3 regions of the Streptomyces sp. NPDC012508 genome follow, and region 1 is predicted to be linked to each of the others. Evidence: riboswitches for the same ligand, from Rfam matches in the RefSeq annotation. Region 1 holds a riboswitch; each other region holds the start of a gene.
What was found. A riboswitch is a leader RNA that binds a small molecule or an ion and turns the genes downstream of it on or off. The one in region 1 is predicted to bind thiamine pyrophosphate.
Positions count from the first base shown of each region.

Region 2: another riboswitch for thiamine pyrophosphate. It lies ahead of ACFY8U_RS25605 (thiamine ABC transporter substrate binding subunit); the one in region 1 lies ahead of thiO (glycine oxidase ThiO).
Region 3: another riboswitch for thiamine pyrophosphate. It lies ahead of thiC (phosphomethylpyrimidine synthase ThiC); the one in region 1 lies ahead of thiO (glycine oxidase ThiO).

Region 1 covers NZ_JBIBEO010000006.1:379,815-383,069, forward strand. The annotation lists gene ACFY8U_RS22400 (Rv2175c family DNA-binding protein) at 1-303, opposite strand, end outside; gene ACFY8U_RS22405 (FAD-dependent oxidoreductase) at 347-1,561, opposite strand; gene ACFY8U_RS22410 (hypothetical protein) at 1,590-1,931, opposite strand; TPP riboswitch at 1,986-2,098, shown strand; gene thiO (glycine oxidase ThiO) at 2,096-3,255, shown strand, end outside.
Region 2 covers NZ_JBIBEO010000007.1:439,729-442,983, forward strand. The annotation lists gene rlmN (23S rRNA (adenine(2503)-C(2))-methyltransferase RlmN) at 206-1,312, shown strand; TPP riboswitch at 1,342-1,449, shown strand; gene ACFY8U_RS25605 (thiamine ABC transporter substrate binding subunit) at 1,538-2,617, shown strand; gene ACFY8U_RS25610 (ABC transporter permease) at 2,686-3,255, shown strand, end outside.
Region 3 covers NZ_JBIBEO010000004.1:244,175-247,429, forward strand. The annotation lists gene ACFY8U_RS15340 (hypothetical protein) at 1-174, shown strand, start outside; gene thiC (phosphomethylpyrimidine synthase ThiC) at 368-2,140, opposite strand; TPP riboswitch at 2,134-2,280, opposite strand; gene ACFY8U_RS15350 (YibE/F family protein) at 2,352-3,255, shown strand, end outside.

The DNA of each region.
Region 1 (3,255 bases):
CGCGGGCGTGCCCGGCAGGGTCGGGTCGGGAGTGAAAAGCCACTCCAGCATCTCTTCGTCGGTGAAGCCGTCGTCCCTCAGGAGAGTCAGGGTGCCGGAGAGGCCCTTGACCACCTTGTCGCCGTCGATGAAGGCGGCGGGCACCTGAAGCGCCTTGTTCTCGCCGCGGCGGACGGCGATGAGCTGGCCTTCCTTGACCAGCTGCCGCACGCGCGTCACCTCGACGTCGAGCATTTCCGCGATGTCGGGGAGGTAGAGCCAGGCGGGGACGAGAGCATCGGTTCTTGCGTCAATCTCGGTCACGGGGACAAGCCTGCCATCCCGGACTGACAGTCGGTAGTCGGGCCTACAGGAGTGCCGCCTTCAGGGGGACGGAGGCGTCGGCGGCGCGCTCCGGGTCGAGCCGCGCTCCGGACTCGATCAGCTTGCGGCCCTGGGCCAGGTCGCGGGGGCGGCCGACGGCGAGCAGGGCGACCAGGGCGCCGTCGCGCAGCCACAGCACGGACCAGGAGGGCTCGGCGGGGTCCCCGCGGTGGACCAGCTCGGCGCCGGTGGCGTGGTGCCCGGCGTACTGGACGAAGCGTCCGAACTGCTCGGACCAGAAGTACGGGACCGGGTCGTAGGTCCCGGGAGTCTCGCCGATGATGTCGGCCGCGACGGTACGGGGGCCCTGGAGCGCGTTGTCCCAGTGGTGGACCAGGAGCCGGGAGCCGTAGCGGGCGGAGGGGAACGAGGCGCAGTCGCCGACGGCGTACACGTCGGGCAGGGAGGTGCGCAGCCGGTCGTCGGCCGTGATGGAGCCGTCCTCGTCGAGGGCGATGCCGGAACCGGTGAGCCACCGGGTGGCCGGCCGGGCGCCGATGCCGACGACGACCGCGTCGGCGGGCAGTCGCCGGCCGTCGGCCAGGTGGACCGTGCCGGGCTCGATCCGGTCCACGCGCGCGTGGGTCAGGAGTTCGGCGCCGCTCTCCTCGTACCAGCGGGCCATCGGGGCGGAGACCTCGGCGGGCAGCGCGCCGGCGAGCGGGCGGTCGGCGGCCTCGACCACGGTGACCGCGCACCCGGCCTCGCGCGCGGCGGTGGCGAACTCGGCGCCGATCCAGCCGGCGCCCACCACCACGATGTCGTGCCGCCGCTCCAGGACGGGCTTGAGGCGGGCGGCGTCGTCGAGGGTGCGGAGCAGATGGACCCCGGGTACGCCCTCGGTGCCGGGCAGGGTGACGGGTTCGGCGCCGGTGGCGACGACCAGGACGTCGTACGGGACGGGCCCGGCCTCGGTGTCGACCTCGTGGGCGTCGGCGCGCAGGCCGGTCACGTCGAGGCCGAGGCGCAGCTCGATGGAGAGCGCCTCGAAGTCGACGTCGAAGGCCGAGTCCTCGGCCTTGCCGAGGAGGACCGCCTTGGAGAGGGGCGGGCGGTCGTAGGGCTGGTGGGGCTCGGCCCCGATGAGGGTGACCGCTCCGTCGAAGCCCTGCTCGCGCAGGGCTACGGCGGTCTGTACCCCCGCCATCCCCGCGCCCACGACGACGACCCGCTGCTGTGCCTGCTTCTGCTCGCTCACCCGATCACCTTACGTATCTGACGCACCGTCAGGAAGACAGCTGCTCCACGACGCTGGTGCCGGAGCCCTCCTGGGACTCCCATGCCCAGCTCTCCTCCAGCCGAACGCGGCCGTCCGGGAGCTCGACCACGATGGAGACGCAATGCCCGGAAGAAGTCGTTCCGTCCTGCTTCAGCTGCACGTACCGGAAGTCGAGCCGGTCCCCCGCGCGCGTGCCGACGAGGTTCCCGCGGACCACGTCCCCGCCCGCGTACTCGGCCCAGATCCGGCCGTCCTCCTCGTGGTACGTGAACCGGGTACGCGTCCCGACCTGACCGGGGGCCTGGTCGGCGACCGGGGCGAGGACGAGACCGTCGAGAGAACGCGGCACGGTGGAGGCTCCCTTACTGGGCGTCGGGGGCTGGGGTTAGGCTGACCGTCAACGTAGAGCACTCGCGGGAGCCCGGACGCACCGGGCTGAGAGGGAGGCTGGCCGGCCTCCGACCGTACGAACCTGATCCGGGTCATGCCGGCGAAGGGAGGGGCTGGACGCCCATGTCGCGTACATGCAGTACCTCTGACGTTCTCGTCATCGGGGGCGGAATCATCGGCCTGGTCACGGCCTGGCGGGCCGCGCAGCGCGGGCTGAGCACCACGGTCGTGGACCCCGAACCGGGCGGCGGGGCCGCCCGGGTGGCGGCCGGAATGCTGGCCGCCGTCACCGAGCTCCACTACGGCGAGGAGACCCTGCTCGCCCTCAACCTCGCCTCCGCGCGCCGCTATCCGGAGTTCACCGCCGAACTCCAGGACGCCACGGGACATGACGTCGGCTACCGCGCCTGCGGCACGCTCGCCGTCGCGCTCGACGCCGACGACCGGGCGCATCTGCGTGAACTGCACGCGCTGCAGACCCGCTGCGGCCTGGAGTCGGAATGGCTCAGCGGACGCGACTGCCGCCGCCTCGAGCCGATGCTGGCGCCGGGGGTGCGCGGCGGGCTGCGGGTCGACGGCGATCATCAGGTCGATCCGCGCCGGCTCGCCGCCGCGCTGGTCACCGCCTGCGAGCGGGCCGGGGTGGTCTTCCACCGGGGTCCCGCCGAACGGCTGACGGTGGTACGGGACCGGGCCACGGGTGTCGCGCTCACCGGGGGCCACGAGCTCACCGCGGACCAGGTCGTCCTGGCCGCGGGCAGCCTGAGCGGGCAGCTCGCCGGGGTGCCGCGGGAGGTCCTGCCTCCCGTACGCCCTGTGAAGGGACAGGTGCTGCGGCTCACCGTGCCGCGCGCGTTCGCGCCGTTCCTGTCCCGGACCGTCCGGGCCGTCGTCCGCGGCAGCCATGTCTATCTCGTGCCGCGCGAGAACGGGGAGCTCGTGGTCGGCGCGACCAGCGAGGAGCTGGGCTGGGACACCACCGTCACGGCGGGCGGGGTCTACGAGCTGCTCCGGGACGCCCATGAGCTCGTACCGGGTCTCACCGAGCTGCCGCTCACCGAGACGCTGGCGGGTCTGCGACCTGCCTCCCCCGACAACGCGCCGCTGCTCGGCCCGACCGCGCTGCCCGGCCTCCAGCTGGCCACCGGGCACTACCGCAACGGGGTCCTGCTCACGCCTGTCACCGGCGATGTCATGGCCGAGCTGCTCACCACCGGCGCGCTTCCGGACGAGGCCCGCCCCTTCACTCCCCGCCGCTTCTCCCCCGTACGTCAGGAGCAGCC
Region 2 (3,255 bases), on a different contig from region 1:
AGCCTCCACCGATGCGGCGCACTCGGGCTGCCGGCCGTGCTGATCTGGGGTTTCGCCCGGCGGGCAGGGGCGCCGAGGGAGAGACCCCGAGCCGCCCCGGGCCCGTCCGCCCTCCAGGTGCGACGGCCTGCGACGACCCGGAACGACCGCCTCCTACCGCTTCCGCCCCAGGCCACAGGGTTCGGTCTGCGACACTGGTACCACCATGCCCAAGCCCGGAGAACTTACTTTCGTCGCCCCCCGCGGAGCCAAGAAGCCGCCGCGGCACCTTGCCGACCTCACGCCCGCAGAGCGCAAGGAGGCCGTTGCCGCGATCGGCGAGAAGCCGTTCCGCGCCAAGCAGCTGTCCACCCACTACTTCGCGCGGTACGCCCACGATCCCGCCGAGTGGACCGACATCCCCGCAGCCTCCCGCGAGAAGCTGCAGGGGGAGCTGCTGCCCGACCTGATGTCCGTGGTCCGGCACATCTCCTGCGACGACGACACCACCCGTAAGACCCTGTGGAAGCTGCACGACGGCACGCTCGTCGAGTCCGTGCTCATGCGCTACCCGGACCGGGTCACCATGTGCATCTCCTCACAGGCCGGCTGCGGGATGAACTGCCCGTTCTGCGCCACCGGGCAGGCCGGGCTCGACCGCAACCTGTCGACCGCCGAGATCGTGCACCAGATCGTCGACGGGATGCGCGCCCTGCGCGACGGCGAGGTCCCCGGCGGGCCCGCGCGGCTCAGCAACATCGTCTTCATGGGCATGGGCGAGCCGCTCGCCAACTACAAGCGCGTCGTCGGCGCCATCCGCCGGCTCACCGACCCCGAGCCGGACGGGCTCGGGCTGTCGCAGCGCGGCATCACCGTCTCCACCGTCGGCCTCGTGCCCGCGATGCTGCGCTTCGCCGACGAGGGCTTCAAGTGCCGGCTCGCCGTCTCGCTGCACGCGCCCGACGACGAGCTGCGCGACACCCTCGTGCCCGTCAACACGCGCTGGAAGGTCCGCGAGGTCCTCGACGCCGCCTGGGAGTACGCCGAGAAGTCCGGCCGCCGGATCTCGATCGAGTACGCCCTGATCCGCGACATCAACGACCAGGCCTGGCGCGGCGACCTCCTCGGGCGGCTGCTCAAGGGGAAGAGGGTCCATGTGAACCTGATTCCGCTGAACCCGACGCCCGGCTCGAAGTGGACCGCGTCCCGGCCCGAGGACGAGAAGGCCTTCGTCGAGGCCATCGCCGCCCACGGTGTCCCGGTCACCGTTCGTGACACCCGCGGGCAGGAGATCGACGGCGCCTGTGGACAGCTCGCGGCGTCGGAGCGCTGACCTTGTAGTCTGTGCTCGAACACATCTCCATATTCCGACAGGGGAGCGCCACAGCGCTGAGAGTGCGGTCATCGGACCGCAGACCCTCTGAACCTCGCCCAGGTCATTCTGGGTAGGAAGTTCGGTCGCAACTCGAGCTGTTGCGCCCTGCCCGCCTTCCCGGTGGGCAGGGCCGCGTCTCTTCCTGGTCACACCCAGGAGGAATTTTCAGTGAGCACCAAGAAGATGGTCGCCGCGGCGATCGCCGCAGCGCTGGGCGTCACCACGCTCGCCGCATGCGGTACCGAGGACACCCGGGACGCGGCGGGCAAGAGCGGTGAGCCCGCGCCGAAGACCGTGACCCTCGTGAGTCACGACTCCTTCAACGCCTCCAAGGAGGTCCTGGCGGAGTTCACCAAGCAGACCGGTTTCACCGTCAAGGTCCTCAAGAGCGGCGACGCCGGCGTGGCCGTCAACAAGGAGATCCTGACCAAGGGCTCCCCGCAGGGCGACGTCTTCTTCGGCGTCGACAACACCCTGCTGTCCCGCGCGCTCGACAACGGGATCTTCGAGTCGTACGAGGCGAAGGGCCTGGACGCCGTCGCGGCAGAGGCGAAGCTCGACAAGGAGCACCGCGTCACCCCGATCGACACCGGCGACATCTGCGTCAACTACGACAAGAAGTACTTCGCCGACAAGAAGATCGCGCCCCCGCAGACCTTCGACGACCTGGCCAAGCCGGAGTACAAGGACCTGCTCGTGGTCGAGAACCCCGAGAAGTCCTCCCCCGGCCTCGGCTTCCTCCTCGGCACCGCCGCGCAGTACGGCGACGACGGCTGGCAGGACTACTGGAAGAAGCTCAAGGCCAACGGCGTGAAGACCGTCGACAGCTGGGAGCTCGCCTACAACCAGGAGTTCTCCGGCTCGGCAGGCGGCCAGAAGGCCAAGGGCGACCGGCCTCTGGTCGTCTCGTACGCCTCCAGCCCGCCCGTCGAGGTCCTCTACTCCGAGCCGCAGCCGAAGGACGCGCCCACCGGCGTCTCCACCGGCACCTGCTTCCGGCAGATCGAGTTCGCCGGACTGCTGAACGGGGCGAAGAATCCCGAGGGCGGCAAGGCGCTGATCGACTTCCTGATCTCCAAGAAGTTCCAGGAAGACATGCCGCTGCAGATGTTCGTCAACCCGGTGACCGAGGGCGCCCAGCTGCCCGCGCTGTTCACGCAGCACGGCGAGGTGATCGACAAGCCGCAGACCATGGCGCCCGAGAAGATCGCCGAGAAGCGTGACCAGTGGATCCAGTCGTGGTCCTCGCTCGTCCTGAAGTAGACCGCGAAAGCCGCGTCAGCGGTGTTCGCCGACGCGACGTGCGGGGAAGCGCGGCGCGGCTCGGCCTGATGGCCGTGCCCGTCGCCTTCTTCGCGCTCTTCTTCGCCTGGCCCGTCGCCTCGATCGTCGAGCGCGGGCTGCGGGCCGACGGCACCTGGCGGTTCGACCGGTTCGGCGAGACCCTGAGCCGGCCGGAGATCCTCGACGTCCTCTGGTTCACGCTGTGGCAGGCGCTCGCCTCCACCGCGCTGACCCTGCTGATCGCGCTGCCCGGCGCATACGTCTTCGCGCGCTTCGACTTCCCCGGCAAGGGGCTGCTGCGCGCGGTCGTCACCGTGCCCTTCGTCATGCCGACCGTCATGGTCGGTACGGCCTTCCTGGCGCTCGTCGGGCGCGGCGGGCTGCTCGACGAGCTGTGGGGCGTCCGCCTGGACACCACCGTCTGGGCGATCCTCCTCGCGCACGTCTTCTTCAACTACGCCGTCGTCGTCAGGACCGTCGGCGGCCTCTGGGCGCAGCTCGACCCGCGCCAGGAGGAGGCCGCCCGCGTCCTCGGCGCCTCCCGGTTCACCGCCTGGCGGACCGTGACCCTGCCGGCGCTCGCCCCGGCCGTCGCCGCGGCCGCGCTCATGGTGTTC
Region 3 (3,255 bases), on a different contig from region 1:
CCGGCCACGCCGCCCGTCGCGCCGCCCCGTACCGACCGCATACCGAAGATCGGTTACAGCGGCCCGGAGTTCAGCAGCCCGAACGAGGGCGCCTCTGGCACCCGCCCGACGTTCAGCAGCCCGGACTTCTCCAGCCCGGACTTCGGCTCGCCGGACCACCACGGGCAGGAGTAGCCCGGCCCGGACGACCGAGGACACCGGCCGGATCAGGCCAGGCCCCCCTCCCGGACGGCCGAGGACACCGGCCGGATCAGGCCAGGCCCCTCCGGAAAACGCCGCGGCGGGCACGAGCCGCACGGCCCCCCGGCCATGCGGTCCGCCCCGCCGCTTCGTGCGTCCCGCCACACATACGTACGGAAGCGCGCTGTTACTCAGCCAGCGGCAGATACACCCGGTTGCCCGCGGCCGCGAACTCCTTCGACTTCTCCTCCATGCCGGCCGCGATCTCGTCCGACTTGAGGTCGCCACCGTGCTCCCGGCGGATGTCCTGCGAGATCTTCATCGAGCAGAACTTCGGACCGCACATCGAGCAGAAGTGCGCGGTCTTCGCGGGTTCGGCCGGCAGCGTCTCGTCGTGGAACTCGCGGGCCGTGTCCGGGTCGAGCGCCAGGTTGAACTGGTCCTCCCACCGGAACTCGAACCGCGCGTCCGACAGCGCGTCGTCCCACTCCTGCGCCCCCGGGTGACCCTTGGCCAGGTCCGCCGCGTGCGCCGCGATCTTGTACGTGATGACACCGGTCTTCACGTCGTCGCGGTTGGGCAGGCCCAGGTGCTCCTTGGGCGTGACGTAGCAGAGCATCGCCGTGCCCCACCAGGCGATCATCGCGGCGCCGATGCCCGAGGTGATGTGGTCGTACGCCGGGGCGACGTCCGTGGTGAGCGGGCCGAGCGTGTAGAACGGCGCCTCCTCGCAGATCTCCTGCTGGAGGTCGATGTTCTCCTTGATCTTGTGCATCGGGACGTGGCCCGGGCCCTCGATCATCGTCTGCACGTTGTGGCGCTTGGCGATCGTGTTCAGCTCACCGAGCGTGCGCAGCTCCGCGAACTGCGCCTCGTCGTTGGCGTCGGCGATCGAGCCGGGCCGCAGACCGTCGCCCAGCGAGTACGTGACGTCGTACGTCGCCAGGATCTCGCAGAGCTCCTCGAAGTTCGTGTAGAGGAAGTTCTCCTTATGGTGCGCGAGACACCAGGCGGCCATGATCGAGCCGCCGCGCGAGACGATGCCGGTCTTGCGGCGGGCCGTCAGCGGCACGTACGGCAGCAGCACGCCGGCGTGGACCGTCATGTAGTCGACGCCTTGCTCGGCCTGCTCGATGACGGTGTCCTTGTAGATCTCCCAGGTCAGCTCCTCGGCCTTGCCGTCGACCTTCTCCAGAGCCTGGTAGAGCGGGACGGTGCCGATCGGCACGGGAGAGTTGCGCAGCACCCACTCGCGGGTGGTGTGGATGTTGCGGCCGGTGGAGAGGTCCATGACCGTGTCGGCGCCCCACTTGGTCGCCCAGGTCATCTTCTCCACCTCCTCCTCGATGGAGGAGGTGACGGCGGAGTTGCCGATGTTGGCGTTGACCTTCACCAGGAACCGCTTGCCGATGATCATCGGCTCGATCTCCGGGTGGTTGACGTTGGCCGGCAGCACCGCGCGACCCGCCGCGATCTCCTCCCGTACGACCTCGGGGGAGACGTTCTCGCGGATCGCGACGTACTCCATCTCCGGGGTGATCTCACCCCGGCGGGCGTACGCGAGCTGCGTCACGGCCTGGCCGTCGCGGCCCCGGCGGGGCTGGCGCGGCCGGCCCGGGAAGACCGCGTCGAGGTTCTTCAGGCCACCCCGCGGCGAGGTGTGCTTGATGCCGTCGTCCTCGGGGCGGACCGGGCGGCCCGCGTACTCCTCCGTGTCACCCCGCGAGATGATCCAGTTCTCGCGCAGCGGCGGAAGACCCCGCCGTACGTCCGTGTCGATGGTGGGGTCGGTGTACGGACCGGACGTGTCGTACAGCGTCACGTCCTTGCCGTTGGTGAGGTGCACCTGACGGACGGGCACCCGGAGGTCGGGGCGCGAGCCCTCGACGTATCCCTTGTGCCAGCCCGGCTTGCGCTCGTCCTGGCTGGTGGCAGGCGTGCGTGCATCCTGAATGGTCATGAGACCGATCTCCCTACGCCGGCATTACCCGGTAACAGGTTCGGCGGTCGGCGCAGCCTCCTCCCGTACGTACATCAGTACGCGCGTACGGTGATCAGCGCCCTCTCAGCCCGGTGCTCCGAGCTCCCGCGTGTGCAAAGGTGGCACCACGCTAGCGTCAACCCGGCCATGCTGAACAGTGGGCCCCCGCCGTTCTTGCGATGATCGGTCGGTGACTTCCTCGCAGCAGACCCCGGAACCCGACGGCCACGACGGACACGGCGACGTCGGTCACGGGCACGGCCACACCCACAGTCATGGGCCCGCCGCGCCCGTCTCCCGGCATCTGCGCAGGGTCATCGCCGCGGTCCTGATCCCGTTCGCCACGGCCGTGGTGGTCGGGCTGGTCGTCCTGTGGCCCGGCGGCGCCCCGGAGCACGAACGCACGGGCGTCGGCTTCGACCGGCAGACCTACCAGGGCACGGTCACCAGGGTCGAGCAGGTCGACTGCCAGGACGTGAACGCCGCCCAGGTGCCGCCGACCGCGGACCCCTCCACGCCCCAGGGACGCGAGGCGGCCAACGCCCAGCAGGGGCAGTGCGAGAAGGCGACGATCGAGGTCACGAGCGGTCCGGACCAGGGCCGTACCTTCACCGAGATCGTGCAGCCGGACGCGCCGCGGCAACTGGACGAGGGGCAGGGCGTGGTGGTGGCGTACGCGCCCGACGCCCCGCGCGATCTGCAGTACTCGGTGACGGACGTCAACCGCAAGGTTCCGCTGGCCGTTCTCGCCGGGATCTTCGCCCTCGCGGTCGTGCTCGTCGGACGGATGCGCGGCGTGATGGCCCTGATCGCGCTCGCCATCAGCTTCATGGTGCTGACGTTCTTCATCCTGCCGGCGATTCTGCAGGGATCGAATCCGCTGGTGGTGGCGGTGGTCGGATCGAGCGCGATCATGCTGATCGCGCTCTACATGTGCCACGGACTGTCGGCCCGCACCTCGGTCGCGGTGCTCGGGACGCTGATCTCGCTGCTGCTGATCGGTCTCCTGGGCTCGTACTTCATCAGCTGGGCATCGCTGACCGGGAACACCGACGACAACACCGGTCTGATCCACGGTCTTTACCCGGAGATCG